DNA from 3 places in the Devosia sp. T2-14 genome. Region 3 is predicted to be linked to each of the others. Evidence: riboswitches for the same ligand, from Rfam matches in the RefSeq annotation. Region 3 holds a riboswitch; each other region holds the start of a gene.
The links. Region 3 has a riboswitch for cobalamin ahead of ACZ5WT_RS10170 (CbtB domain-containing protein). Riboswitches for the same ligand answer to the same signal wherever they lie in the genome.
Positions count from the first base shown of each region.

Region 1: linked by a shared signal. The riboswitch ahead of ACZ5WT_RS08425 (ribonucleoside-diphosphate reductase subunit alpha) and the one ahead of ACZ5WT_RS10170 (CbtB domain-containing protein) in region 3 are both predicted to bind cobalamin.
Region 2: linked by a shared signal. The riboswitch ahead of ACZ5WT_RS02955 (LLM class flavin-dependent oxidoreductase) and the one ahead of ACZ5WT_RS10170 (CbtB domain-containing protein) in region 3 are both predicted to bind cobalamin.

Region 1 is NZ_AP027921.1:1,700,957-1,710,569, forward strand. Features, by position in the region: gene ACZ5WT_RS08415 (type 1 glutamine amidotransferase) at 1-64, shown strand, start outside; gene ACZ5WT_RS08420 (ribonucleotide-diphosphate reductase subunit beta) at 140-1,213, opposite strand; gene ACZ5WT_RS08425 (ribonucleoside-diphosphate reductase subunit alpha) at 1,306-4,167, opposite strand; cobalamin riboswitch at 4,266-4,419, opposite strand; gene ACZ5WT_RS08430 (hypothetical protein) at 4,529-5,137, shown strand; gene ACZ5WT_RS08435 (substrate-binding periplasmic protein) at 5,141-5,953, opposite strand; gene ACZ5WT_RS08440 (outer membrane protein assembly factor BamB family protein) at 6,015-7,775, opposite strand; gene ACZ5WT_RS08445 (c-type cytochrome) at 7,857-8,450, opposite strand; gene ACZ5WT_RS08450 (substrate-binding periplasmic protein) at 8,631-9,452, opposite strand; gene ACZ5WT_RS08455 (ABC transporter permease) at 9,449-9,613, opposite strand, start outside.
Region 2 is NZ_AP027921.1:604,332-613,944, forward strand. Features, by position in the region: gene ACZ5WT_RS02935 (caspase family protein) at 1-119, opposite strand, end outside; gene ACZ5WT_RS02940 (PhzF family phenazine biosynthesis protein) at 397-1,197, opposite strand; gene ACZ5WT_RS02945 (dihydrofolate reductase family protein) at 1,321-1,920, opposite strand; gene ACZ5WT_RS02950 (metalloregulator ArsR/SmtB family transcription factor) at 1,917-2,726, opposite strand; cobalamin riboswitch at 2,803-3,013, shown strand; gene ACZ5WT_RS02955 (LLM class flavin-dependent oxidoreductase) at 3,171-4,199, shown strand; gene ACZ5WT_RS02960 (ABC transporter substrate-binding protein) at 4,196-5,191, shown strand; gene ACZ5WT_RS02965 (FecCD family ABC transporter permease) at 5,203-6,372, shown strand; gene ACZ5WT_RS02970 (ABC transporter ATP-binding protein) at 6,369-7,142, shown strand; gene ACZ5WT_RS02975 (division plane positioning ATPase MipZ) at 7,146-8,003, opposite strand; gene ACZ5WT_RS02980 (nucleoside hydrolase) at 8,314-9,264, shown strand; gene ACZ5WT_RS02985 (aminotransferase class V-fold PLP-dependent enzyme) at 9,368-9,613, opposite strand, start outside.
Region 3 is NZ_AP027921.1:2,062,712-2,072,324, forward strand. Features, by position in the region: gene ACZ5WT_RS10130 (pseudouridine synthase) at 1-1,579, shown strand, start outside; gene rsmD (16S rRNA (guanine(966)-N(2))-methyltransferase RsmD) at 1,583-2,140, shown strand; gene ACZ5WT_RS10140 (Fur family transcriptional regulator) at 2,266-2,679, opposite strand; gene ACZ5WT_RS10145 (metal ABC transporter permease) at 2,669-3,487, opposite strand; gene znuC (zinc ABC transporter ATP-binding protein ZnuC) at 3,487-4,284, opposite strand; gene ACZ5WT_RS10155 (zinc ABC transporter substrate-binding protein) at 4,433-5,377, shown strand; gene ACZ5WT_RS10160 (DMT family protein) at 5,407-5,703, opposite strand; gene ACZ5WT_RS10165 (DUF2164 domain-containing protein) at 5,837-6,091, opposite strand; cobalamin riboswitch at 6,265-6,507, shown strand; gene ACZ5WT_RS10170 (CbtB domain-containing protein) at 6,544-6,729, shown strand; gene ACZ5WT_RS10175 (CbtA family protein) at 6,751-7,482, shown strand; gene cobW (cobalamin biosynthesis protein CobW) at 7,479-8,528, shown strand; gene ACZ5WT_RS10185 (alkylphosphonate utilization protein) at 8,538-8,756, shown strand; gene ACZ5WT_RS10190 (cobaltochelatase subunit CobN) at 8,763-9,613, shown strand, end outside.

The sequences.
Region 1 (9,613 bases), 360 kb from region 3:
GGCGACCAGGTCGGACAGCGCCGATGTGGCCGGATATATTTCGCAGTATTTCCGGTCGCGCTAGGCGCTTCGCGGAGCTCCAGGCCCTTGCTCCCTCCCCTCAAAGGGGGAGGGAGGCGTTGGCGCCCAATACGGTGGGCTAGTCCCAGCTGAGCGCGCCGCCGTTCTGGTATTCGATGACGCGGGTTTCGAAGAAGTTCTTTTCCTTCTTGAGATCCATCGCCTCGCTCATCCAGGGGAAGGGGTTCTCGGTTTCGGCATAGACCGGGGCCAGGCCCAGCTGGGCGCAGCGGCGGTTGGCGATGAAGTGCATGTATTGCTCGCACAGCGCCGCATTGAGCCCGAGGAAACCCCGCGGCATCGTATCGCGGCCATAGGCGGCTTCCAGTTCTGCGGCGGTGCGGATCATGCCGCGCACCTCTTCCTGAAATTCAGGGATCCAGACATGGGGGTTCTCGGCCTTGATCTGGTTGATCACGTCGATGCCGAAGTTGAGGTGGATGCTCTCGTCGCGCAGGATGTACTGATACTGCTCGGCAATCCCCACCATCTTGTTGCGGCGGCCCAGCGAAAGGATCTGCGCGAAGCCGGTATAGAACCACATGCCCTCGAAGATGACGTAGAAGGCCACGAGGTCCCGCACGAAGGCGCGGTCGGTTTCGGGCGTGCCGGTGGTGAAATCGGGATCATCCAGATGCTGGGTGAAGTTGAGCGCCCAGGCCGCCTTGTCGGTAATGGACGGCACTTCGCGATACATGTTGAAGAGCTCGCCCTCGTCGAGCCCGAGCGACTCCACGATGTACTGGAACGTGTGGGTATGCACCGCCTCTTCGAAGGCCTGACGCAGCAGATATTGCCGGCATTCCGGATTGGTCAGGTGGCGGTAGATGGCCAGCACGATATTGTTGGCGACAAGACTCTCTGAGGCGGCAAAGAAGCCCAGATTGCGCTTGAGCGTGTGGCGCTCGTCATCGGTCAACCCGTCCTTGCTCTTCCACAGGGCGATATCGGCCTGCATCGAGACTTCGGTGGGCATCCAGTGGTTGTTGCAGCCGTTGAGGTATTTTTCCCAGGCCCATTTGTACTTGAGCGGCAGCAGCTGGTTCACGTCGGCGCGGCAATTGATCATCGCCTTGTCGTCAACGGAGACGCGGCCGCCAGTGGGATCGATGCGGGCGGGGTTGGGCTGGTTGGTGGTCCATTCGAGGGACATTTGGGGGTTCCTGATTGTTGCGAGCGGCATGTCGCCGGGAATACGGAGCTGCACCTCCCCCGCGAGGGGGAGGGAGACGACTGAGGGCGCGGTTACTGGCAGGCTTCGCAGTCGGGATCGTCGATAAGGCAGGCGGGGCCGTCGATGACGGGCATGATCAGCCCGGTGCGGACAGGCGCTGCGACGGGCGGAGCGGTGATGACCGGTGCGGTGACGGCCACGGCATTGAGCTTGCCGTCGGTGCCCTTGAGGGTGGATTTTTCCACATGGGTGGCCGAGCGCGAGCGCAGGTAATAGGTGGTCTTGAGGCCCGCCTTCCACGCCGAGCGATAGAGCGCATCCAGTGCCTTGCCCGAGGGATTGGCGAGGTAGAGGTTGAGCGACTGCGCCTGGTCGATCCACTTCTGGCGGCGTGAGGCGGCGGCGATCAGCCAGCTCGCATCCAGCTCGAAGGCGGTGGCGTAGATGGCCTTGAGGTCGGCCGGCACGCGGTCAATCTGGCCGACCGAGCCGTCGAAATATTTGAGGTCGGAGATCATCACCTCGTCCCACAGCCCCCGCGCCTTGAGATCGCGCACCAGCTGGGCGTTCACCACGGTGAAGTCGCCGCTCATGTTCGATTTCACATAGAGGTTCTGGTAGCCCGGCTCGATCGACTGGCTGACGCCGCAGATGTTGGAAATGGTCGCGGTGGGCGCGATGGCCATGGTGTTGGAATTGCGCATGCCGACGGTTTTGACGCGGTGGCGCAGGGTCTCCCAGTCGAGGCGCTGGCTGCGGTCGATATTGATCTCGCTGCGGGTCTGCGCCAGCAGTTCCAGGCTATCGATGGGAAGGATGCCCTGGCTCCACAGCGAGCCCTCAAAGCTGGCATAGGCGCCGCGTTCTTCGGCCAGATCGGCCGAAGCTGAAATGGCAAAGTAGCTGATGGCTTCCATCGAGCTATCGGCAAAGGCGACGGCTGCGTCGGAGGCATAGGCAATGCCCTGCGCCTGCAGCGCATCGGCAAAGCCCATCAGGCCCAGCCCCACCGGGCGGTGACGCAGATTGGACCTGCGGGCCTCGGGGATGGTGTAGAAATTGATGTCGACCACATTGTCCAGCATGCGCATGGCGACGTCGACGCTGCGCTTGAGCAGGACCAGATTGAGGCCGTTGGCACCGATATGGGCGAGCAGGTTGATCGAGCCGAGATTGCAGACGGCGACCTCGTCCTTGGAGGTATTGAGCGTGATCTCGGTGCAGAGATTTGACGAGTGGACGACGCCGATGTGCTGCTGCGGCGAGCGGATGTTGCAGGGATCCTTGAAGGTGATCCAGGGATGGCCGGTCTCGAATAGCATGGTCAGCATCTTGCGCCAGAGATCGAGCGCCTTGACGGTGCGGGAGACCTTGAGCTGGCCGGCGGCGGCCTTCGCTTCATAGGCCTCGTATGCGCTTTTGAAGGCGGGGCCGTAGAGATCGTGCAGGTCGGGCGTTTCATCGGGCGAGAACAGGGTCCAGTCGCCGCCCGCCTCGACGCGCTCCATGAACAGGTCCGGCACCCAATTGGCGGTGTTCATGTCATGGGTGCGGCGGCGGTCGTCGCCGGTATTCTTGCGCAGATCGAGGAATTCCTCGATGTCGACATGCCAGGTTTCGAGATACGCGCAGACCGCGCCCTTGCGCTTGCCGCCCTGGTTGACCGCGATGGCGGTGTCATTGGCAACCTTGAGGAAGGGCACGACGCCCTGGCTCTCGCCATTGGTGCCCTTGATATGGGCGCCCAGGCCCCGCACCGGCGTCCAGTCATTGCCCAGGCCGCCGGAATATTTGGCGAGCAGGGCATTGTCCTTGATCGACTTGAAGATGCCGTCGAGATCGTCGGCGACGGTGGTCAGGAAGCAGGAGCTGAGCTGCGGGCGCAGCGTGCCGGCATTGAACAGGGTCGGGGTCGAGGCCATGAAATGGAAGCTCGACAGCAGGTCGTAGAATTCGATGGTGCGGGCCTCGCGGTCGATCTCGCGGATGGCCAGGCCCATGGCGACGCGCATGAAGAAGGCCTGCGGCAGCTCGAAGACCTGCCGTTCGACATGCAGGAAATAGCGGTCGTAGAGGGTCTGCAGGCCCAGATACTGGAACTGCATGTCGCGCTCGGGCTTGATGGCGGCGGCGATGCGCTTGACGTCGAAGCGGGCGAGCTCGGGGTCGATCAGCTCATGTTCGATACCGCGCTGGAGGTAGGCCGGGAAATAGTCGGCATAGCGGGTTTCCATGTCCGCCTGGGTCGCCATGTCGGGGCGGCCGGAGACGAAGGTGAGGGCTTCGCGGCGCAGCTTGTCGAGCAGCAGGCGGGCAGACACCAGGGCGTAATTGGGCTCGGTTTCCACCAGCGTGCGGGCGGCGAGGATCGGGGCCAGCGCCAGCTCGTCGAGCGAAATGCCGTCATAGAGATTGCGGCGGGTCTCGGCGAGGATGGTCTGCGGCGACGTGCCCTCGAGGCCGGCGCAGGCTTCCGCGACCACGGTGGCGAGGCGGGCTTCATCGAGCGGGGCGAGGCGGCCATCGGCCAACGTCATGCGCAGGGCGGAGGCCACGGCCACCGGCGCTGTGGTGGCGGCGCGGGCGCGGGCGCGGTCTTCGCGATAGAGCACATAGGCGCGGGCGACCTTCTGGTGCTCGCCGCGCATCAGCGCCAGCTCCACCTGATCCTGCACGTCCTCGATGTGGAAGACCCGGCCGTCCTTGGCGCGGCGGGTGAGGGCGGTGGCGACCTCGTCGCTGAGCCGGGCGACGGTCTCATGCACGCGGCGCGAGGCGGAGGCCTCGTGTCCCTCGACGGCAAGGAAAGCCTTGGTCAGCGCCACGGCGATCTTGGCGGGATCGAAGGGCACGATGCCGCCATTGCGCTTGAGGATGGAATAGCCGGGCTCGGCTGATGCGGATTGGGATGGAAAGGCTGTGATCTGCGACATTGGACCCCCGTAGGTGGATGGCGGGGGCAACAGGGCGCGCAGAGGCATGACCAGACGGCCAAGCGGCGACGCGACCAATCGGGACACCCCGCCCATGGACGTTTTGACCTGTCGTGGCAGGTATCTGGCTTGCCCGGGATGCGGGCTTTCACAGTTGCGGGGGCAGCGCTGGACTGGAACATTGAGTTCGCACCAGCTTCCCTATTATCACCCGTCCTTGCGATCCGGGTAACCACGACACACTACATGTAGTGGTCTAGTTCGGGATTCGCGTCAATGGCTTGTCGAGGGCGACATCTGCATTTTTGTTCGGCTGACGCTCTGCTATAGAGCGGGCTCGCGCAGCAAGGCCCGGAACAGCATGTCCCTTCTCAACGATCTTTCCCTCCAGGCCATCATGTCGCGCCTCGCCGCCGGGCTGCTTTATGCGGCGTTTCAGGGCGGCTTGCTGACGCTGCTGATCGCGCTGCTGCGGCGCGAGGAAGGGGAGAAGGGCGACCGCTTCAGCTTCAATCCACTCGATCATATTTCGATGCCCGGCATGGCCATGGCGGTGCTGTTCCGCACCACCTGGATCCGCTATCACGCGCCGCAGCCGGAATCGCTGAAAGGCGGGCGGCTGGCGCTGGTGGGGATTGCGCTGGCCGTGCTGGCGGCGAGCCTGGCTCTGGTGCCCCTGCTCGATGGCGTACGCCAGCTGATTGCCACCTATGTGCCGCGCACGGCGGGCTATGCCATGCTGCAGGTGGCGGTGGCCTTGCAGGAGATCATCCTGATGTCGGTACCACTCAACCTGTTGCCGCTGCCCGGCCTGATCGGCGGGCTGTTCCTGTTTGCGGCGATGCCGGAGAGGGCCAGGCAATGGCGGCGCCTGGTGGTGCCGGTCAATGTCGTGCTGGTGCTGGCGCTGGTTGCCGGCTTCGTGCCGAATATGGGGCCGATGCTGGCCCCATATTTCTCCCGTCTCTAGACGCTACTGCGCCATGCTCAGATCGGCCATGATCTGGGTGATGGTGCCGTCATCGGTGAGCTCGGCGATGGCATTGTCGACCTGGCTGCGCAGATAGGTGTTGCTGCTCGCAATCAGCGCACCGACCTGCACATTGGCGGCTGGCACCGGATCGAGCGCGGCCACCTTGAGGTTGGCAGCGGCGGGGTCTTCGGCCATCAGCTGGGCCAGGGCGGGCTGCCAGAGCAGCATGCCGGCCAGCTTGCCTTCAAGCAGCCGGGTGAGCATCAGCTTGTTGTCGGCATAGGGCAGGCGCTTCCAGCGCTGGTCCTTGGGACGCTGCAGCATGGTGGTGGCGAAGACGCGTTCACCCAGGCTGGCTATGGCGGTGCCGATGGTGCTGCCGACCGGAATATCGCCCAGTTTGGTGTAGGACGGGTCGGCGACAGCGAGCACGAAGGGCACGTTCGCATAGGGGCGGGTCACCGCGGCCCATTCGGGGAATGGAGAATTGGGCTGCACCGCGACACCCATCAGCAGGTCGCAGTCATTGGTCAGGTGCACCTGCATTTCGGCGAGATAGCCGTCGCCATCGAGCGGAAAACCGCGCAGCGCCGGAACATATTCGACCTTGAGGAACAGCGCGTCGGCAATGGCCTGGGCCACGGCGCGGTCAAGCTTACCGCCGGGGCTGAAGTCATCGACGCAGGCGCGGATATTGTTGCCCTGCAAACCGCGCTGCTGGTTGAGCAGCTGCTGGGGCAGGACCTGGGCCTGGGCGGGCAGGGCCAGCAGGCAGACGGCGAGGACGGACGCCAGACGGGTGAGCAATTTCATTTGGGTCTCCTGAAAGCAGGAAGGGGGCCTCGCGGCCCCCTTCCAATCATTACTGCACCAATTAGTTCTTGGGCAGCTTGTAGACGAAGATCGAGTTGCCCGTGCCCGAGGGAAGCGGAACTTCCGGGAAGGCCGAGGCGATCGAGCCCGCTGCGGCGCTGAAGCCGGTCGGGATCACGATGTACTGCTCGCCATCGAGCTCGTAGGTCATCGGCGAACCGCCGATCGGGGCGTTCAGGCGCTGCTGCCAGAGAACGTCACCGGTCTCCTGATCCCATGCCTTGACGTAGCGGCCAGCGTCGCCGCCGATCACCAGACCACCACCGGTCGCCAGGAGCGACGAGGTCATCGAAGGACGCTGACGGACCTTCCAGCCTTCGCCTTCCGACTTGGTGGTGCCAACCTTGATGGCTTCCACGAGGCCAGCCTCGGTGATGCCTTCAGGCAGAACGCGCGGGCCAAACTTCATTGCGCCGGTGGCGTTGCCAGCGGTGAACTCGGTCTGGGTAGCCGAAACCGTGTTGCAGGCCTCGGTGAGCGGGACGTAGAACTGCTGGGTCAGCGGGCTGTAAGCGCCAGCCTGCCAGAGCTTGCCACCGGACACGGAAGTGCAGATGAGCGCTTCTTCGCCGAGTGCCTTGACCATCAGGTCTTCGTTCGGGTGAACCGTACCGTCTTCGTCGATCTTGGTGACCGAGTTCTGGTACACGGTTTCCTGCGACCAGAGATACTTGCCGGTGTCACGATCGAGAGCGAAGAAGATGCCGTTCTTGCCGGGGACCGACACCATCAGGTGCTTGGTCTCGCCGCCTTCTTCAACGTCAACCAGGACGCGCTCGAACGGGGAGTCCAGATCCCAGTTATCGCGCGGCATGTGCTGGTAGTACCACTTCAGCTCGCCGGTGTCGGCATCGAGTGCCAGCGACGAGTTGGTGTACAGCACATCGCCATCACCCGAGCCACGGATCAGCTCAGCATAAGGAGCCGGCATGCCGACGCCCCAGAAGGTGGTGTTGGTGCGAGCGTCATACGAGCCCGTTGCCCACGGCGTGCCGCCCCAACGGTTCTCGGGGGGAACTTCACCCCAGCTTGCGCCCTGCGCAGGGTTGTTCGGATCATCCAGGGTGTTGAAGCGCCAGAGTTCTTCAAGCGTGTTGAAGTCGTGCGCGACAATGTAGCAACCGCCGGCAGTGCCCGAGATCGAGCAGCCCGAGATGGCCGAGATGATCTTGTTGTTCACAACGATCGGGCCAACGGTGTAGCTGTAGCCCTGGTTGTAATCGAAGGCCTGAACTTCGCGCAGGACCTTACCGTCCTTTGCGTTCATGACGATGATGCGAGCGTCGACGGTGGTCAGGACCACGGTGTCTTCATACAGCGCGATCGAGTTCTTCTGGCGGCGCGACTGGTAGAGCTGGTAGCCCCATTCAGCCGGGATCTTGGCCAGAGCCGGGCGGTATTCCCAGATCAGGTCGCCGGTACGGGCGTCGAGTGCCTGCACGATGTTGTTGTTGGTCTGCAGGAACAGCACGCCGTCGTTCATCAGCGGTGCGGTTTCCTGGATGCCAACGTCGGCCATCGGCCAGGCCCAAGCGAGCTCGAGGTCCTTCACGGTGTCGCGGTTGACCAGATCAAGCGGGCTGTAGCCCTGGTTGTCCAGCGTACGGCGCCAGGACAGCCATGCGGAATCGGGGGGATTCAGGACCATGTCGTTGGTGACCGGTGCGTAGTTTTCACGCACGCCCTGAGCATGAGCAACACCCGCAAGGGTGGTCAGGCTCACCGTCAAAGCCAGTGCGACCTTGAAGAAGTTCTTGTTCATTCTATTCCTCCGCTCTGAGCATTCCATCGAGTCCGAAATCCGGGCCCTTTGCCAATGTCTCAAGGGTAAAAATCAAACTGATCAGTTCTTGGTGGGAAGGGTTTTGCCCCAGGTGTAAGCCTGAGGTACGCCCGCTGCTTCTGCCGGTTCCGGAAGGATGGATGGCAGGGTCTTGCCCCAGGTGTAAGCCTGAGGAACAGCGGGGGCCGCTTCGGTGGAGGTAGCAGCCGCGTCGGCTGCGGGGGCAGCAGATGCAGTGCTGGTCACTTCGGCAAGCTTGATGCTGTTGAGAACATCAGGCGCCGCGGTGAGAGCGGTGTCGCCGGGCTGAGCACCATTGACCTTCAGAATGTAGGCCATGATGTTCACATAGGTCTCCTCGCCGAGGAGGCCCGGAGCCTGCGGAGGCATGGCTGCGGAGATGTAGCCATACATGCCGGCAGCGGTATCGAAGTTGTGCATGACTTCGAGGCCCTTGAGTGCGGGTGCGTCAGGACCGAGAAGCTCGGCGCCGTGACACATAGCGCACTGGCCATCATATTCCTTCTGCCCGGCATCTGCCTGGGCTTCCGTGAATACCTGCGCCTGCGCCTGCGAGGGCAGGGTCTGCAAGACCATGCCCGAAGACATGGCGAGGGCCATGCACGCGACGATGCGCGTGGATCTGCTTTTCACAATCGTCTCCCTAAAAAGCTGTTTAACGATATCACCGCGGGGGCGAACGATGCGCCCGCGATTTCCGCGTGGTGAATTCCCGGAGGATACTCCCTCCCGCTATTGAGAGAACAGTACTAAAATATTCCTCCATGGAGGCAAAAAATGCTCTCCACGGGGCGGAGGAATATGGCAGCGCCGTCAGCGACTGTCGGGCAGCTTATAGCGGCTGGCAATGTCGTCCTGCACCCCGTTGACGGCGAGTTTCCCCATGCTTTCGCGCATGGCGCGCATCAGCGTCGCGTCGCCTTTCCATAGCCCGAAAGCGAGCTGAAAATGGCCCAATTGTGACGGCGAAAGCCAGTCGATCCGGGCCTCTGGCACGTCGAGGCTCGCCAGCGTCAGCCAGTCGCTGATCGCCAGTTTTGCCTGCCCTGAGGCGAGTGCCGCGACCAGTTCTCCCGAAGAATTGACTGGCAGGATTTGCAGCCCCTCGGCGCGCAGAAAACGGCTCAGCGCGAGTCGATCCAGCGACGACGGACCGGGAAAAACCGCGACCGCGTCACCGCGCTGCGGCATTATGTCATTGCGCGACATGGACGCCCACCCGTTGGAACCCTCGGTTGGCAGCAGCTGCAGGAAGCCGCGGGTCGCCGCATTGTCTACCACGCCCCCGGCAATGACCTGGCACTGCGCCCGGGTGAGTCGCCAATTGCGCGGATTGAAGTCGGCGCCGATGGCCGGGCTGCGGTTGATGGCGAGGCGCACGCCGAGGTCGGCCGCAATCTGCTGCAGCAGCTCGACATCGTAGCCGGGATGGGCCGCATCGGTGGTGACCAGCGGCGGCGCGGCCTCGGGCAGGCAGACCCGCAGCACGCCGCTTTTCTGCACTTCGGCTAGCGAATTGTCGGGCGGCAGGAAGGTCACCACGAACAGCAGGCCCATCGCCACGGCCAGGTTGACGGCGACGGCGCGCGATCGCGAGAAGCGGCGGCGTTGCGGCGGTTGCGGGCTCTCGCTCATGTGCGTTTGAAATCCAGCAGCGCCACCACGAAGAAGAACACCGCCATGCCCCCGATAATGGCCGGGCCGAGCAGCGGGTTGAACTGGGTGAAGCCGATCAGCACCCCGCGCAGCGCATCGACCGCATAGGTGATGGGATTGATCTCGACCAGGAAGACCAG
Region 2 (9,613 bases), 1.5 Mb from region 3:
TCGAAACGCCCAGTGGCCTCGACAAGGGCGGTCATGGCCTTCACGTCTTCGGCACAGCACGCCAGATCGTCCTCTTGTTCATAAGCCGCATTTCCAATCAGAATGGCTATCGATGTCAAATTACTCTCCGGACGCCGACAAGGTCGAAGAAGTACTTCAACCTGCCGGCACACGAGAGCGCAAGCTTGTATGGCCGAGCAGAAGCGACGAACTCTCCTGAATGCTTCTTTGAGAGGCGTGAAACAACGTGTCGCGGATCTGCCCTGATATGCAAGTGGATGAAGCAGGTCCGCTCTTAGGCGCTGGTGTCTCTAGGGAAAACGCCCGCAATGGGGTCGGAAGCGGCCTCATTGCTCACCCGGTCCTTGCCCACAATGCGGACGAAGCGGCTTCTGGTCAGCGGGCGTCCGGCAGGGAAATGGTCGCTGTCATGAAGGTCACGGCATTGCCCGCCAGCTGGACGCTCTCGTTCATCAACTCGCAGTCCAGCCACCCGCCGCGCGCAGAAGCTTGAAAGGCCATCAGCCTGTCACGGCCCAACTTCGTACCCCAATAGGGCACCAGCGTTGCATGTATGGACCCTGTAACCTGATCTTCCGGAATACCGGCTCCGGGTGCAAAATAGCGCGAGACGAAATCTGCCGGTTCCCCGCTGGCCTCCACTCCCGTCACCACGAGACCGACCGAACCAAGCTTCCCGATTGCGTTTAGGTCAGGCACGAAGGTGCGGACGGCCTCTGCACTGCCGAGGTCCGCAAATATGTTCTCGAAATTTCGGAAAATACTGACGGGTGGCTCAGAAAAAATGTCCGCTATTTCCGGCGGCAGACGCTCGATGGGCTCAGGGTCCAGCCGGGGAATGTCGAGGCGGTAGCCCCTCTCTGCTTTTGATACCCTCAGCTCACCGACACGGGTATGAAAGACAAGATCGGAATCCGCTTTGTGTTGGGTGAAAAGTATATGCGCCGTTGCCAGTGTGGCATGACCGCAGAAATCAACCTCATGAGCAGGGGCGAACCAGCGCAAATCCCACGCTCCGTCCGGGCGTCGTTTGGCAAAGGCAGTCTCGGCAAGGTTGTTCTCCTGCGAAATCGCCAGCATCAGATCGTCCGGCAGCCATTTCTCGAGCACGAGAACGGCGGCGGGATTGCCCCCAAAAAGTTGATCGGTAAAGGCATCGACCTGGTACATGCGCATGGAAAAACCTCACCCTGGACTGCGTCTCCACACCTTATAGCGAGAAACAGCGACCGGCGGCCATGGACCGCCAGCAGAGGAAACCGCTTATGTTCGGCACGAACACCAACCCCTGACCCGGCCTTACCTGACCCGATCATAAATCAGGGCGAGTTCCCCCTGTTTGCCGGCATCGCTGCGCGTCAGGGCCCATTTGCCGCCGGGGAGCCCGTCTTCGAATAGCCGTTCGCCGCTTCCGGCGATTTCGGGGCAGATCATGAGGTAGAGCCGGTCCATCATATCGGCGGCGAGCAGCGCCTTGATAATGCTGGCGCTGCTATTGACCAGAATATCGCCCTCGCCCTGCTGCTTGAGGTCCGCAATCACCTCGGCGGCCGGGGCATTGACCAGTCTGGTCCGCGCCCAGGGGCTGGTTTTCAGCGTCGACGAGAACACCACCTTGTCGACGCCCACCAGCCACTTGGCAAAGTTGCGATCGCGCGGGTCGGCCTGTTCATTATCGGCTATGGTTGGCCAAAAGCCCAAAAACCCTTCGGCATTGGTCCGTCCCAGCACCGCCGTCGTGGCATTCTCCCAGATGCGGGTCATGTGATCCCGCGCCGTGTCCGTGATCGCATAGGGCACGATCTGGCTGAGGTCGGTGGCGCCACCCGGGCCGTTATAGCGCCCATCGAGGGTGAGGCTCAGATTGGCGGTCACGCGGCGGCCATTCAGCTTGGTCATTTCGATGCTCCTGTTCCTGCGACTGCGGCCTGCAACTGGTCAAGGACCTGGTTCCAGCCTGTTTCTATGCCGGCGATGAAAGGCAGTGCCTCCACCGTCGTCTCGGTGATGGTCATGCCCAGCTGCATCAGACTTTGGCCGGGGGCGACTTCGCTCAACGACAGGTCGTAATGCGCCGTGAACGCCGCCCCGCCCGCCGCGTCAAGCACGGTGAGGTCAAACACCAGCCGGTTGGGCGCTTCGGCCAGCACGACCTGCCCTTCGGAGCGATGGTGTTCCCCTGCCCCTTCATAGTCGAGCACGACGCGCCCCTCCGGCCGGGGCTCGATCAGGCAGCGGATAGCCTTGAGCGATGGCGGCGCCCACCAGCCTGCCAACAGGTCAGGATCGATCCAATGCTGCCACACGCGATCAGCCGCGTGCGGCATGGTGCGTTCGAAGACAAAGCTGCGCCCATCGGCCCAGCGGTCCCTGTCGGCCTCTGTGGCGTCGGCCTGGATGGCCGCCCAATAGCGTTCGACGATGTCCCGCGCCCCACGATGCGTTTCCGCCGTTGCCAGCAGCTCGTCCAGCCCGCCGCGCACTGCCAACAGGGGTCCGGTTTCGATGGCATAGACCCGGCGCTGGCCGAGCGGAAACACCGTTGCCAGCCCCGCCTGCGCGAGGGTCTGCAGGTGCTTTGTCGCCTGCGGCTGCCGCAGTCCTGTGATCTCGACGATTTCTCCAACCGAGCGCGGCCGCTCGGCCAGCAGCTCGAGAATGCGCCATCGTGCGTCGTCACCAAAGGCAGTCGCTATCTGTTTCATTCATATATATTCACAAAACAGAATATTCCTGTCAATGAATATAATTCACCCATCTTGCCCTCCCCGCCCCATCATGCGAAGAGACCAGTGCTTTGGTTCCGCCATGACGCGCGGATTAAAAGGGAACACGGTGCGGACTACCCATCAGGGGCCAATACCGTGGCTGCCCTCGCAACTGTAAGCGGCAAGCCTTTCGCAGCAAGCCACTGGATCCCCCGGGATCCGGGAAGGTAGCGAAGGGCGTTTGAGCCGCGAGCCAGGAGACCTGCCCAGGCAACACCATGAAGTCGGGCGAGGTGTCCCGGCAGGGGGCAGGCAATGAACACGCCAGAATGCTGCGCGCGAACACGAGTCACTGCATCCACGAACAGGGATGCACGGCCGGATGCGGTTTGACGCCCAGGACTTTTCTCTTTCGACACACGATCTGATCGGGCTCTCGTCATGAGGGTCGATATCGCCGGGTTTACCCGCGGCGCGAAGTCGCTCGATCACCGGGCCGTCCTTGCCTATTGCGCCCGCATGGACGCGCTGGGCTATGACGGCATCTGGTTCAACGAGTTCCACTTCCAGCAGCCGCCCGATCCCTATCCCTCGACGCTCCTTTTGGCGGCAAGCATTTTTGCGCGCACCGAGCGGATGCGGGTCGGCACCTCGATTGTGGTGCTGCCGCTCTATCATCCGTTCCTGCTGGCCGAGCAGGTCGCGCAACTGCATTGGCAGAGCAGCGGACGGTTTGATTTCGGCATTGGCCGGGGCACCTTCCCTGCCACGTTGCAGGCGCTGGGGATCGACGCTGCACAGTCGCGAGACCTCTTCGAGCAATCCTTCGCCCTGATGCAATCGGCCTGGCACGGGCCAACCCTTGTGCCCGAAAACAGCGTCTGGCCCCCTTCCAGCCATGCCGTCGGCCCGCTGCTGGCGCCGGGCGAAACCGTGCCGGTCTACCTGGCCGGATCCACGCCCGAAACCATCCGCCTCAGCGTCAGCCACCGGCTGCCCCTGCTGCTCAGCCTTGAACCCTCCGAGCAGCGCCAGCTTGGCGTCTATGACGACCTGACCGGCAATACGAGCGGCCGTTACCCCGCCGACTTTTCGATCTCGCGCTACGTCACCATCGCACCCACGCGGCAGGTGGCGCTTGCTGCTGTCGATGCCCTGCTGCCCCGGCTTTATGAACGGCGGCGGCGCTACGCCATTGCCCAGAACCGGCCGCTCGACACCATCAAGCCCATCGACCCCGCTGTTTTCCTCACCCAGCAGATGATCGCCGGCAGCCCCGGCGATTGCCTGGAGCAGCTCCTCGCCCTGCGCGCCGCGACCGGCATCGACAGCATCCGCCTGATCTTCAACTGCAACGGCGAAATTGCCGACGACGAGGCGGAAGCCATGTCGACCCTGTTCGGGCACGAAGTGCTGCCCGCCCTCCAAGCCCTTCCCCCGATCTCAAGCGAACCAAAGGACACGCCATGACCACTATTCTCTCACGCAGTATCAGGCTCGGCAGCGCACTGGCGCTCGGCGCGCTCCTGCTGGCCGCGCCCACCTCGGCGCAGACCTTCCCGGTCACCGACGACAATTGCGGCGTCGCCACCGTTTATGACGCCGCCCCGCAGCGCGCCGTGACGCTTTCCAACAACGCCACCGAACTGATGCTGGCGCTGGGCCTCGAAGGGCAGATGGCTGGCACCTCCTACATGGCCAATCTCAAGATCAGCCCGGCCTATGCCGATGCCTATGCGACCATTCCGGTCCTCTCCCCGCTGGTCGCCACCACCGAGGAACTGCTCGATGCCGAGGCGGACTTTGTCTATGCCGGCTATCCCGACGGCTTCAGCGAGTCCCGCCACACCCGCGACCAGCTGCACGATCTGGGCATGCAGACGCGCCTCAATGTCGAGGGCTGCAATCTCGGCAGCTTCGGCTTCAATGAACTCTTCGCCGAAATCCGCTCGGTCGCCACGATCTTCGGCGTCGCCGAGCGCGGCGAGACGGTTGTCGAGAGCCTTTCCGCCCGCCTCGATGCAGTCAAGACGGCGCTCGAAGGCACCGAGCCACTCTCGGTCTTCATCTACAATGGCGGCGAGTCCGCACCCAATGGCGTGCTGGGCAATACCCTGCTCTCGCAGGCCGTGGCCGCTGCCGGTGGCGACAACATCTTTGCCGATGTGGCCAAGCGCTATGGCGAAGTGAGCTGGGAGCAGGTGGCCGAGCGGGAGCCCGACTTCATCGTGGTCTTCTATTCCGGCACCGCCGGCGGCCAGGTCGTTGCCGATCCCGATACCGAACTCGGCCAGGCCCGCATTGCGACGCTCAAGGCCACCCCGGCCATCGCCAACGTCCCCGCCATTCTCAACGACCGCTTCATCCTCATCGATTCCGTGCAGGGCCAGCCCGGCCCCAGCACCGTCGATGCGGTCGAGCGCCTGGCCCGCGCCTTCCACCCGCAAGCCTTCGCCGAATAGAGCCCGACCCCATGAACCTGCGATCAGACCTCACCCCGCCCATCGACCAAAGCCGGCTGCTCGCCGTGCTGCGGTCGAGCAGGGCCGACCATGCGGCGGCCCAGCCCGCCGCAGGCCCGGTGCCGCCATTGCGGCAGGCCTCGCGCCTGTCCTATGGCGCGGCGATGGTGATGCTGGTCGCAATCCTGCTCGTTCTGGCAATGGCCGGGCTGATGTTCGGCTCGGTGCATGTGCCCGCGCCCACCGCGCTCGGGGTGCTGGTCAACGGCCTCTCCGGCGCCGAAATCGTGCCCGCCACCTGGCGCGGCGTCTATGACACGATCATTCTCGAAACCCGCATGCCGCGGGTCATCCTCGCCGGCATTGTCGGAGCCACCCTGGCCGCGACCGGCATGACCATCCAGGCCATCGTGCGCAATCCCCTCGCCGGTCCCAGCATATTGGGCGTCTCATCCGGCGCGGCCACCGGCGCGGTCATCGTCATGCGCTGGGGCCTGCTCAGCCTTGGGGCCTTCACGCTCTATTTCTCGGCCTTTGCCGGCGCGCTGGTCACGCTGATCATTGTCTTCTGGGTGGCCCGAACCGGCGGCCAGATGACGCCGACCCGGCTGGTCCTCGCCGGCATCGCCATGAGCTCGGTTCTGAGTGCCGCCACCAGCCTTCTGGTCCTGACCTCGCCCGATCCGCAACTGGCCGCTCGCGTGCTGTTCTGGACCCTGGGCGGTTTCGGCTCGGCGCAGTGGAAGCTGCTGCCTCTGCCTGTCGCCGCGCTGGTGATCGGGCTGGGCATCATGCTGGTGCAGGCCCGCCGGCTCAACCTGCTGATGGCGGGCGACGAAAGCGCCGCCGCCCTCGGGCTCAACATCCACCGCTTCCGGCAGGCCATGTTCGTGCTCACCGCCGCGCTGACTGGGGTCATGGTCGCGGTCTCGGGCGTAATCGGCTTTGTCGGGCTCATCGTGCCCCATATCGTGCGCTTCCTGATCGGCGCCGACCACCGCCGCGCCCTGCCCGCCGTGGCGCTGGTGGGCGCCAGCTTCACCATCGGTGCGGACCTTGTGGCGCGCAGCGTCATTTCCCCGCTCGAGCTGCCGGTTGGCATCATCACTGCGCTGGTGGGCGGCCCCTTCTTCATCTGGCTGCTGCGCCGCGATGCCAAAACCGGGGAGCGCCGCTCATGAGCATCGAACCGGGCAGTCTCAGCCTCAACAATGTCAGCTTTGCCGCCGGCGGCCGGACGCTGGTTCGCGACATTTCCCTCGACGTGAAGCCCGGCGAGATGGTCGGCCTGCTCGGCCCCAATGGCGCCGGCAAGTCATCGCTGCTGCGCACCATCTATCGCACCAACCGCCCCTCGTCCGGGCAGGTGCTGGTCAATGGCAAGGATGTCTGGCAGCAATCGGCCAACTGGGCGGCCCGTCATGTCGGCGCGGTCCTGCAGGACATGCCGGCCGATTTTCCGCTGACGGTGCAGGACGTCGTCGCCATGGGCCGCGCGGCACACAAGCGCCTGCTCGAGCCCGACACCGCCCACGACCGGGCCCTGATCGAAGCGGCAATCGAGCTGCTGCAGCTGGTCCCGTTCCGCGACCGCCTGTTCCGCACCCTGTCGGGCGGCGAGCGCCAGCGCGTGCTGGTGGCGCGGGCACTCGTACAGCAGCCGGCCGTGCTGGTGCTCGACGAGCCGACCAACCACCTCGATATCCACCATCAGCTGCAGCTGCTGCGCTTCGTGCGGGGCCTCGGCATCACCGTGATCGCGGCCCTGCACGATCTCAACCTCGCAGCCATGTTCTGCGACCGGCTCTGCCTGCTCGATCAGGGCGAGATGGCGGCGCTGGGAACGCCCGAGCAGGTGCTGACCGAGCACAACCTCGCCAGCATCTTCCGCATCACCGCCACGCTGACGCGCAACCCGGCCACCGATACGATCTGGGTCATGCCCGCCTGACGGCTAGGCCGAAGCCAGCATCGGCTCGGCCGCATCGCCCGGCGCGCTGCGCGGCGGCAGCGCCAGCGCGGCGACCAGGCTTCGATATTCCTGCCGCGCATTGATGTGCGACATCGAGGGCGCCCCGCCAAGTAGATCGGCTTCCAGCGGGTCGAACACCGTCATCCCCACCGGGAACAGCGAGCGGAAGATCACGCGCTCCGCAATGCCATCGGCCACCCGGCAGCCTAGCCGCGCGGCTACCCGCTCGATCGTGCTTTGCACCTGGCTGGCATTGCGCGAGCCGAGATTGGAAATACGGTTGCGCACCAGCACCCAGTCGATGCCCTGCCCGGTGCTCGCCTGCCGGTCAGCCCGCGCGCGCTGCACATTGCGCGAATAGGGGCTGGTGGCGATCGGCTCCCCGCTCACCGGATCGACCCGCGCCAGCACGTCCAGATCGATCATGCTGTCATTGATCGGGGTCACCAGCGTATCGGCGACCGAATGGGCCAGCCGCGCCAGGTTGCCGTCAAAGCCGGGCGTATCGATGACGATATAGTCCACCTCGTCGCGCAGCTCGCGCATGGCCTTGGTGAAGATATCGAGTTCGGCGCGCTGGTTCTCGCTGATCGAGTCCCCCCAGGCCGTCGGCAGGTGGACATGCTTAGGCATCGGCACCTGCCGCCCGGTGGTGTCCACCGTGCTGCGGCGGTTGCGGACATAGCGCGTCAACGTCTGCTGGCGGCTATCGACGTCCACCGTCGCCACCCGGTAGCCCTGATGCAGCAGGTAGACGGCAAGGTGCAGGGCCGTGGTCGACTTGCCCGAGCCACCCTTTTCATTGCCCACAGCAATGATGTGCGCGCCGGTTTGCACCATGTCCGTCTCTCCAAATCAGGGTTCGATCCCTAAGATCCATCAAGTGACGACATGGTTAACAAAGCCCTAAGACCGGCCAACGCGCCCGCCCTATCCCCCGCCTTGCGGCACAGCGCCAGGCCCACTCCGCCACACGCTCTTGTGCCCGCCCGGCCCCGCGCCGTGGCTTGACGGGCCGCGCTCATCTGTGGTTGCTGCCTGCCACCGCGCCAAGGCGCGAACTTCCCATCATAGACCCCTCTAAAGGCACCTGTGCCGTGCTTCCGTGAAGGAGACAGCACATGCCGCGCCGCGAATTGAAAGAAATCCGATGAAGGTCATCTTTGACACCGATCCGGGCATCGACGATGCCATGGCGCTGCTTTACCTGAGCAAGCTGCCGGAGATCGATCTGCTTGGCATCACCACCGTCGTGGGCAATGCCAATATTGAAACCACCACCCGCAACGCCCTGTTCCTGCGCCAGCAGTTCGGCCTGACCGCGCCCGTCATTCGTGGCGCCGGCGTCACGCTCGATGGCGTCGCCAAGGACGAACCCGTTGCCGTACACGGCCACAATGGCCTTGGCGATATCGACATTCCCCATGTCGACGAGACCGGTCTGCTGGAAGGCGAAGCCAGCCAGTTCATCATCGATACGCTGCGCGCCCATCCGGGCGAGGTGACCATTATCGCCGTCGGCCGCATGACCAACCTGGCGCTGGCCCTGCGGCAGGACCCTGAAGTGGCCAGCCTGGCCAAGCAGGTCGTGATCATGGGCGGCGCTTTCGGCTATCAGGGCCGCAGCGGCAACATCACCCCGGCTGCCGAAGCCAACATCCATGGCGACCCGGTTGCCGCCGACGAAATCTTCGCCGCCGACTGGAAAGTCGTCGTCGTCGGGCTGGACGTCACCCATGACGTGGTCCTCGACACCGACTACCTCGCAACCCTCGCCGCCGAAGTCGGCGAGAATGGCGAATTGCTCCGCCAGATGTCGGATCACTATGCCCTGTTCTACAATGCCGTGATGGGCATCGAGGGCGTCGTCGGTCATGACCTGCTGGCCGTGACCTATGTGCTCAAGCCCGAATGGTTCGAAACCCGCAGCGGTCCGATCTGCGTGGTCCGCGATGGCATCGCCGTCGGCCAGACCATCCAGATGCCCGACACCCGCACCGGTGGTCACCCGCACTGGGCTGGCCGGCCCTCCCATGTCGTCTGCACCACGGTCGACAGCGTCGCGGCGCTCGACCACTACCGCCGTACCGTCGCGGCCTGACCTCTCGCGATCCGGCCACCACCGGCCGGATCGCCTTTCCCTCGAAGAAATCTGCAAGAAATCCGTCAGCATGCTGCACGTCTGTGCTGGCATGCCTCGGCACTCACAGCCCGAACTGTTCGCTCAAGGCGCGCACCAGCAAATCGGCCTGTGCGCTGGTGTTATAGCCCTGGATCGACACCCGAACGATGGACCGGCCACCCCAGTGCAGCACGGGAATTTCGATCCCGTAGCGTTCAAGCAATTCATCATGAAATGCGACGGTATCTGCAATCGGCGGCACCGGCATCGCCACCATCTGCGGCGCCGTGAATTCCCGGCTCGACAGCGGCGGCAGGCCGGTCAGCCT
Region 3 (9,613 bases):
TTTCGAGCACCTGGAAACGCACGGCCTGCCGCGCGTCGTTTCGGTTGGCCGTCTCGACATCAATACCGAAGGCCTGCTGCTGCTGACCAATGATGGCGGCCTCAAGCGCGTTCTCGAACTGCCCGCCACCGGCTGGCTGCGCCGCTACCGCGTGCGCGCCCATGGCACCGTCACCCAGGCCGCACTCGACAAGCTCAAGGACGGTATCGAGATCGACGGCATCAAGTATGGCTCGATCGATGCGACGCTTGAGCGCGAGCAGGGCTCTAACGTCTGGCTCGTTTTGTCTCTTCGCGAAGGCAAGAACCGCGAGGTCAAGAACGTCCTCGGTGCGCTTGGCCTCGAGGTGAACCGCCTGATCCGCGTCAGCTATGGCCCGTTCCAGCTCGGCGATATTCCCGTCGGTGGCGTTGAAACCATCAAGGCCAAAATGCTGCGCGACCAGCTTGGCAAGAAGCTCGCGGATGCCGCCGACGTCGACTTCGACAGCGAAATGCCCGAAGCCAATGCGCTCGAAGGCAAGCCCACGCGTGATCGTCTCACCGGACGCGGCACCAACACGGTCGAAATCGCCCGCCAGCGCTTCCGCTTCACTGATGGTGCTGAGAAGACCGAGGAAGAATGGCGCGCCGAACGGCCTCGCCAGGATCGTCCCGGACGCGCGGACAGCCGCAAGCCGATGCCCAAGCGCGAAGAAGTGCGTGACGACGAATACGCGCCGCCACCCCGCCGCATCCATTTCGACGAAGACGGGCGCGCTCCCGAAGAGTTTGTTGCCAAGCGTAATACCCGCGTCGTGCAGCGCCCGGACCGCGACGATCAGTCGGCGCGGACCTTCGGCAAGGCCGCTCCGCGCCCTGCGGGCGGCAAGAAGCCATTTGAAAAGAAGCCCTTCGGCGATAAAAAGCCGTTTGGTGACAAAAAGCCGTTTGGCGATAAGAAGCCATTTGGAGACAAGCCGCGCGGCCCGCGCCGCGAAGATGATCGTCGACCCGGCGGTGCAGGTCGCCCCGAGGGCGGTTCGCGTCCCCCGCAGGGTCGGGAGTTCACAGGCACGCCGCGCGGTCCGCGTCGTGGCGACGCCGGGGCCGAGCGTCCGCCGGCACGCGAATACACGCCGCGTCTGCGTCCAGAGAGCGAGCGCGGTGAAGGCGCCGCCTTCAAGGGCGAGGTGAAGCGTCCCGGCCGTAACTTCAGCGACAAGCCACAGCGTTTCCGGCCCGATGGCGACCGTCCGCAGCGCTCCGAGCGTCCTCAGCATTCGGATCGCCCGCAGCGCTCCGACCGCCCTCAGCGTCCGGGTCGTGACGAGTTCGGTTCCGAGGCCAAGACCTATGGCAAGCCGCGCATGCGTCCCGATGGCAAGCCAATGCCCAAGCGCGATGGCGCTGCTCCCGCCCGTGGCCCGCGTCCCGGCGGTTTCGGCAAGTCGGGTGGCTTTGGCGGCAGGCCTGGAGGTGGCGCTGGCCGTCCTTCGGGCGGTGCAGGTCGTCCGGGTGGCGCAGGTCGCCCATCCGGTGGTGGTCGTCCGTCCGGCGGCGCCGGCCGGCCCTCCGCACCGCGTCGCCCCAAGGCCTAACCGATGCGCATTGTTGCCGGTAAATTCCGGGGTAAAGCCCTCAGCTCGCCGTCGGACGATTCCATTCGTCCGACGGGCGACCGCGTGCGCGAATCGATGTTCAACATCCTCGCCAGCCGCATCGGCCCGGTCTTTGAGGGTGTGCGCGTGCTCGATCTGTTTGCCGGTACCGGCGCGCTGGGGCTGGAAGCCCTGTCGCGCGGCGCCAGCCACGTCACCTTTGTCGAGGTTGGGGCCGAGGGCCGGGGACTGATCCGCGACCATATCGAGGCCTTCGGGGCAGGGGGCGTCACCAAGCTCCTGCGCCGCGATGCCACCGATCTGGGCACGCCGGGCACGTTCGGCCAGTTCAATCTGGTGTTCCTTGATCCGCCCTATGGCCAGGGCCTGGGCGAGAAGGCATTGGCCGGCATCGCCGCCAATGGCTGGCTCGCTCCCGATGCGACCATCGTGTTCGAGGAAAGCGTCGACGCCACGGTGGAAATTCCGCCCGGCTTCACGCTGGATGACCGCCGCGAATACGGCGCCGCCGCCGTACATTTCCTGCGGTTTGGGGCTTAGCGCAGGCTCCCACCTAACCTCCCCCTGGTAGGGGGAGGAACAGATCGAGCCTGTGCGAGATTTCGCCCCATTCACCGGGTGGTCCCTCCCCCTACCAGGGGGAGGTTAGGTGGGGGGCTCTCCGCCTAAGCCGCCTTCAGGCACTCCGCGCATTTGCCGCGGATTTCCATAGTCGTGCGCTCCACCTTGAAGCCCTTGGCGCCGGCCCAGTCGCCAAGCCGCTCCTCGATTACCGCGTCGGTGAATTCATCCACCTTGCCACAGCTGCCGCAGATGGCGAAGGCGATCAGCCCGGCGCGATGGCAATCTTCGTCTGCGCAGGCGACGAAGGCATTGATCGATTCCAGCCGATGCGCGAGGCCACGTTCCACCAGCTTGTCGAGCGCGCGGTAGACCTGCAACGGGGCCCGCAGCCCATCGGCACGCAGCCGGTCGAGAATGTCATAGGCGCTGAGAGGGCCGACTGACTGGCTCAGCGTGCCGAGCACCAGCCCCTGATTGCGGGTCAGATCAACCGGAACGTCGTGGCTATGCGCCATGAGTCACTCTCCTGCCAAACAGTCGCGAAACGGGAATCGCCAGCGATACCAGAAATACGAATAGAGCCATGACCACGATGGAAGGGCCAGAGGCGGTGTCCCAGGTGCGCGAGCCAAACAGGCCACCCACCACGGCCAGCGCGCCCAGAACGGCTGACGTCACCGCCATCATCTCGGGCGTGGAGCTCAAACGGCGCGCCGTTGCTGCCGGGATGATCAGCAGCGAGGTGATCAGCAGCACACCCACCAGCTTCATGGCAATGGCGATGACCGATGCCATCAGGATCATCAGCACCAGTCGGCTGGCTTCAGGTCGCAAGCCCTCGGCCTCGGCCAGATCGGGGCTGACGGTCGACGCCAGCAGTGGCCGCCACCCGAGGATCAAGATGGCCAGGATAGCAATCCCGCCGCCATAGATGATGGCAATATCCTCAACCGACACGGCCAGGATATCGCCGAACAGGAACCCCATCAGGTCGATGCGCACCGTGGTCAGGAACCCCACCAGCACGAGGCCAACCGCCAGCGTCGAATGGCTGAGAATGCCGAGCAGCGCGTCCGTCGACAGCGTCGCCTGCTTTTCCAGCACGATCAGCGCCCCTGCCACCAGGGCTGCCACGGCGAAGACGCCCAGCGTCATGTTCATTGAGAGAATGATGGACAGCGCCACACCTAGCAGCGCCGAATGGGCCATGGTGTCGCCAAAATAGGCCATGCGCCGCCACACGACGAAACAGCCCAGCGGCCCCGCCACCAGCGCCAACCCGACGCCGGCAATTAGGGCGCGAGAGAAGTAGTCACCGAACATTAGCGTGCTCCGTCGTGTGCGTGGCTGTGAACCGCATGCTCATCATGGGGATGCACATGCCCGTCCGGGTCATGTTCATGGTCATGATGGTGCTGATAGATCGCCAGCGATCCCGCCGCGCGTTCGCCGAACAGCCGCAGATATTCCGGGCTCCGCTTCACTGCCGCTGGCGTGCCACGGCAGCAGACATGGCCATTGAGGCAAATCACCGTATCGGTTTCGGCCATCACCACATGCAGGTCATGGCTGATCATCAGGATGCCGCTGCGCGTGGTGTCGCGGATTTTGCGCACCAGGTCATAGAGCGCCACCTCGCCGGAGAAGTCGACGCCCTGCACTGGTTCGTCGAGCACCAGCAGATCAGGCTGGCGGATCATCGCGCGGGCAAACAGCACGCGCTGAAACTCGCCGCCCGAAAGCTCCTGCACCGCCGCCTTGCTCAGTTTTTCCGCGCCGACGGCCGTCAGTGCCGCTTCGATTTCGCTATTGCTGTAGCGCCCGGTCAGGGTCATCAGCCGATCGACCGTGAGGGGTAGCGTCCAGTCGATGGCCAGCTTTTGCGGCACATAGCCGATGCGCAGGCCCGCCTGGCGCGTCACCGTGCCCGTGGTGGGCTTCAGCACGCCCGTTGCCAGCTTGGCCGTGGTCGATTTGCCCGAGCCGTTCGGGCCGATCAGCGTGACGATTTCGCCGCGCGAAATCGTCAGGTCCACGCCGCTGACCAGCGTGCGCCCACCCCGGGTAACGCTCGCATTGCTGAGCGTGATTAGCGTTTCTTTCGTTGCCGAGGCATCCATAAGATCATCCGTTTCAGCGGGAGCGCGTCGTGGCCGGATCATGGATCGCCGCCCCAAATTACCCCTTGACGCTCTTCAATACGTTATAGCATAACACCGCTGCAAGCGTAATAACATAACATATCACGCCGTCAAACGAGGTCCGCCGATGCATCTGCTCACCCCGCTCACGCTGTTATCAGCAGCTTTGCTCACCACCAGCGCCATGGCCGCGCCCAATGTGGTGGCATCCATAAAGCCGGTGCATTCACTGGTCAGCGCGGTCATGGCCGGTGTCGGCGAGCCCACCCTCATCGTGCGGGGCTCGGCCTCGCCGCACACCTATGCGCTCAAGCCCTCCGATGCCGGGGCGCTGGAAGCCGCCGATATCGTGTTCTGGACCGGCGACGGGCTCGAGCTGTTCCTTGCCAAGGCGCTCGATACACTGGCGGTCAAGGCGCAGGTGGTTGAGCTGGCCGATAACCCTGAAATCACCATGCTGCCCATGCGCGAGGGCGGCGCCTTCGCCGCTCATGACCACGACCATGAGCATGGAGAGGGCGAAGCGCATGACCACGATCACGACCACGACGATCATGCTGAGGCTGACATGCACTTCTGGCTCGATCCACAAAATGCCGCGCTGATGGTGACGCAGATCGCGTCGACCCTTGCCGCAGCGGACCCCGAAAATGACGCTGCTTACGAGGCCAACGCCGCCGCAGAAATCTCGGCGCTGGCGGTCCTGGAGACCGAAATCGCCGCCACTCTGGCTCCGGTTGCCGACAAGCCCTTCGTGGTCTTTCACGATGCCTATCAGTATTTTGAGGCGCGCTTCGGCCTCAACCTGGCGGGGTCGGTCACCGTCACGCCGGACGTGATGCCGGGCGCCGCCCGTATCGATGAGCTCAAGGCGCGGGTCGCCGAGCTGGGCGCCACCTGTGTCTTTGCCGAACCCAATTTCGAGCCGGCCATCATCGGTGCCATTACTGAAAATACCGGCGCCAAGGCCGGTGTGCTCGATCCCGAAGGTGGTGCGCTGACCGAAGGGCCCAACCTTTATCCCGAGCTGCTGCGCGGGCTGGCCACCAGCCTCGTTGATTGCCTGAACTAGTTTGATGGGGCGAGGGGGGCCCCTCGCCCTTATTTCAATGGGCCGCGGAAAATGAAGAAAGCGCCAAGGGCGATCAGCCCAAAGCCGATGCCGTGGTTCCATGTCAGCTTCTCGCCGAGGTAGAACGCGCTGAACAGCACGAAGACCGATAGTGAGATAACTTCCTGGATGGTCTTGAGTTCGGCGCCGGAATAGACGCCGTAGCCGATGCGATTGGCCGGAACGGCGAGCCAGTATTCGAAGAACGCGATGCCCCAGCTCACCATGACCACGACCCACAGCGAGGCTGCGGGGAATTTGAGGTGCCCATACCAGGCAAAGGTCATGAAGACGTTTGAGGCGATCAGCAGCCCGATCGGGGCCAGCACAGCGACGTTGAAGCCCAAGGCTTCCTCCTGAAATCACCGGCAACTCCGGCCCGGCTATCTAGCCATGGCCGGCGCGCCGCGAAAGCGGATTTCAGCGCAGATTCTTGGTTGGCTGCTCCAGTCCGAAGATATCATCGGTCAGGCTGTCCATGCGCTCGCGGATCAGCGCCTGGGCGTCATAGACGCCGCGGTTGTAGAAATACGCGCCCATCTTGTCGACGAAGAACATCATCAGCATTTCTGCTGGGATGGCGCCGATATCCTGGTCCAGCTCGTCGCGGAAATAGTCCTGGATCTCGCCCACGATGGCCTTGGTTTCTTCGCGGCTGAACTTGATCGGTTTCATAGGGGTCTCCTTTGCCTCACTCATATCGTGAGTCGCCGGTGGCGGGCGGGGCGGGTTCGGCGACACTGTGCCACTCGCTTTGCCCTTGCCATTCGGAGCCGTTTCCGATCATCGGCGCCCCCCGACTATCCCCAGCCTGAATCCATTGATTGACCCGCACCCCTCGGGCGGCGTAACTCTGGTCTTGTGTTGGTTCCCCGCGTCCGTAGTGGCAAGGGGATACCCTTCCCGCCGTATCCGGCAGGAAGGAAAGGGAACACGGTGCGACGTACCCATCAGGGCGCAAAACCGTGGCTGCCCCCGCAACTGTAAGCGGTGCGCTCCTCTCAAAAGGCCACTGATCGCGAGCGATCGGGAAGGCGAGGGGAGCGGCAATCACCGTGAGCCAGGAGACCTGCCAGCACCTTAGCCGGGCTCAACGCCCAGAACCATTACGCACGGAGGGTGCTGCTATGACGACCGCGACCAACGTTTCGACTGGTATCCAGTCGCTTTCTCTCTCCCAGCGCCTGATCGCAGGCTCGCTGGCCCTGATGCTTGGCCTGACCCTGCTGGTCGGCACCGGCTTTGCGGGCGACTATCGCCTGCACAACGGCGCGCACGACACCCGTCATGCCATGGGCTTCCCCTGCCACTAAGGCAGAACAGAGAGAACCATCATGTTTCGCAATCTGTTTTTTGCTGCGCTTGTCGCAGCCCTTTGTGCTGGCCTGGTCAATGCCGCCATCCAGCAGTTCCGCATCACGCCGCTGATCCTGCATGCCGAGACCTTCGAGGGCGAAGGCGGGCATAGCCACGGTCCGGGTGAGGCCGAGCACACCCATGACGCCGCTGCCACGACGGCCGCCGAGCCCGAGGAGTGGGCGCCGCAGGATGGCTTCGAGCGCACCGCCTATACGACGTTGGCGACCCTGCTCGCCGCGGCCGGCTTCGCGCTGGTCATCGGCGCCGTCTCGCTGTTTGCCGGCATTCCGATCACTTTCGCCAATGGGTTCCTGTGGGGCATTGCCGGCTTTGCGGCCTTCTCGCTGGCCCCGGCCTATGGCCTGCCGCCCGAACTGCCGGGCATGCCGGCGGCCGAAGTGCTGCCGCGCCAGATCTGGTGGGCGGGCACGGCCCTGGCCACCGGCGGCGCCATGCTGCTGCTCGCCAAGACCCGCGCCGGCTGGGCCTTTGCGATCGCCATCGCCCTCGTGGTTATCCCGCACATCATCGGCGCCCCTGCTGCGCCCGATGAACCAAGCGCCGTTCCGGCCCATCTCGCCGCTGAATTTGCCGCCGCCACCCTGGGCACCGCTTTGGTGTTCTGGCTGATCCTGGGCACCGTCTTCGGCAAGCTCAATGACCTTCTCGCTGCCCGCAGCGCCAACCCCGCGGGAGCCCTCGCATGACCACCAAGATCCCCACCACCGTCATCACCGGCTTCCTCGGTGCCGGCAAGACCACTCTCGTGCGGCACCTGCTCGCGCACGCCCCCAAGGGCAAGCGTATCGCCCTGATCATCAACGAGTTTGGTGACCTCGGCGTCGACAAGGACATCCTTGCCGGCTGTGGCGACGAGACCTGCCGCGAAGAGGACATGGTCGAACTGTCCAACGGCTGCATCTGCTGCACCGTGGCCGACGAGTTCATTCCCACCATGCAGGCGCTGCTCGCCCGCCCCGAAAAGTTCGATCACATCGTCATCGAAACCTCCGGCCTGGCGTTGCCCCAGCCGCTGATCCGCGCCTTCAACTGGCCCGAGATCAAGGCCCAGGTCACCATCGACGGCATCGTCACCGTCGCCGACGCGGCAGCGCTCGCCGAAGGCCGCTTTGCCGCCGACGAAGCCGCCGTCGACGCCCTGCGCCGCCAGGACGAAATGCTCGACCACGAAACCCCGCTGGGCGAGCTGTTCGAGGACCAGCTCTCGGTGGCCGACCTTGTGATCGTGAACAAATCCGACCTTGTCGAGCCGGAAATGCTCGACAAGGTCGAGGCCAACCTGCGCGCCGAAATGCGCCCCGGCGTCGGCCTGATCCGCGCCCGCAACGGCCATGTCGATATCGCGGCACTGCTCGGCATGGGCATGGGCAGCGAGGACGATATCGCCAACCGGCCCAGCCATCACGAGCTCGAGCATGGCGGGGAAACCCATGAGCATGACGACTTCGACAGCTTCTCGATCCGCCTGCCCGAAATCGCTGGCAAGGATCAGCTGCTGGCGGTGATCGAGCAGACCATCCGGGACCACGATGTGTTGCGCCTCAAGGGTTTCGCTGCGGTTCCCGGCGCTGCAGCGCGGCTGGCCATCCAGGCCGTCGGTCCCCGTGTCACCGCCTATTTCGACCGTCCCTGGAAGGATGGCGAAGTGCGCGATACGGCGCTTGTGGTGATCGGCGAGACGCCGCTCGACCACGGCGCCATCACCAAAAGCCTAGAACAGGCAGCAGCTTAGGAGCGAGCAATGAGCGAAATCACCAAGGACAGTAACGGCACCCAGCTCAACGATGGCGATGCCGTGACCCTGATCAAGGACCTCAAGGTCAAGGGCACCTCGGTGACGCTCAAGCGCGGCACCCTGGTCAAGAATATCCGCCTGACCGACGATACCGCCGAAATCGAGTGCAATGCCGAGAAGGTCAAGGGTCTCGTGCTGCGCACCGAGTTTTTGAAAAAAGCCTGACACTGTATGCACTTACTCTCTGCACAGGCCGGCGCTATCCAACAGGAAGGCGAAGCCATCGACCTCAACCAGCGCCCCGGGGCGCTGGTCTTCGCCTCTTCCGCCGATAGCGAGCTGGCCATGCTGGCCGGCGCCGCCGACCGGGCGGGCGAGGACGAACTCCGCCTCGCCAACACATTGCGGCTGACCAATAATCTGTCGGTCGACCTGTGGCTTGAGCAGACCGTGGCCCATGCCCGGCTGGTCGTGTTGCGCCTTATCGGCGGCGCCGCCTATTTCCAATATGGCGTCGATGAGCTGACGGCTTTGTGCAGAAATCGTCGAATTCCGCTGGTTCTGCTGCCTGGCGATGCCAACCCCGATCCCATCCTGCAAGAGCGCTCCAGCGTCCATCCCGATGACTGGACACGCCTGCATTCCCTGTTCATTGCCGGTGGCCCCGACAATGCCGATACGATTTTGCGGGCCTTCAACACGCTCGCCGCCAGCACGCATGGTCGTGCAGCAAGCTTGCAGATTTCTGGCGGATTTCTTGCTGAAACTGCACCTCAGCCCTTCGCCCGCTTCGGCGTGTGGCATCCCGCGACTGGCATGACCGACGAAGCCGGCCTGCGCGCCCTGCACGGCGACGGTCGAGCCCATGTTCCGATCCTGTTTTATCGCGCCGCGCTCGAAGGGGCGGGGACTGCGACCATCGAAGCGTTGATCGCCGCGATCGAGGCGCGTGGCCTCGCGCCGGTGCCGCTGCTGGTCTCCTCGCTCAAGGAAGCGGCCTGCGTCCGCTTCGTGCAGAATGCGCTGGCCGCCTTTCCGCCGGCGGCGATTTTCAACCTCACCGCTTTCGCGCTCGGTATCGA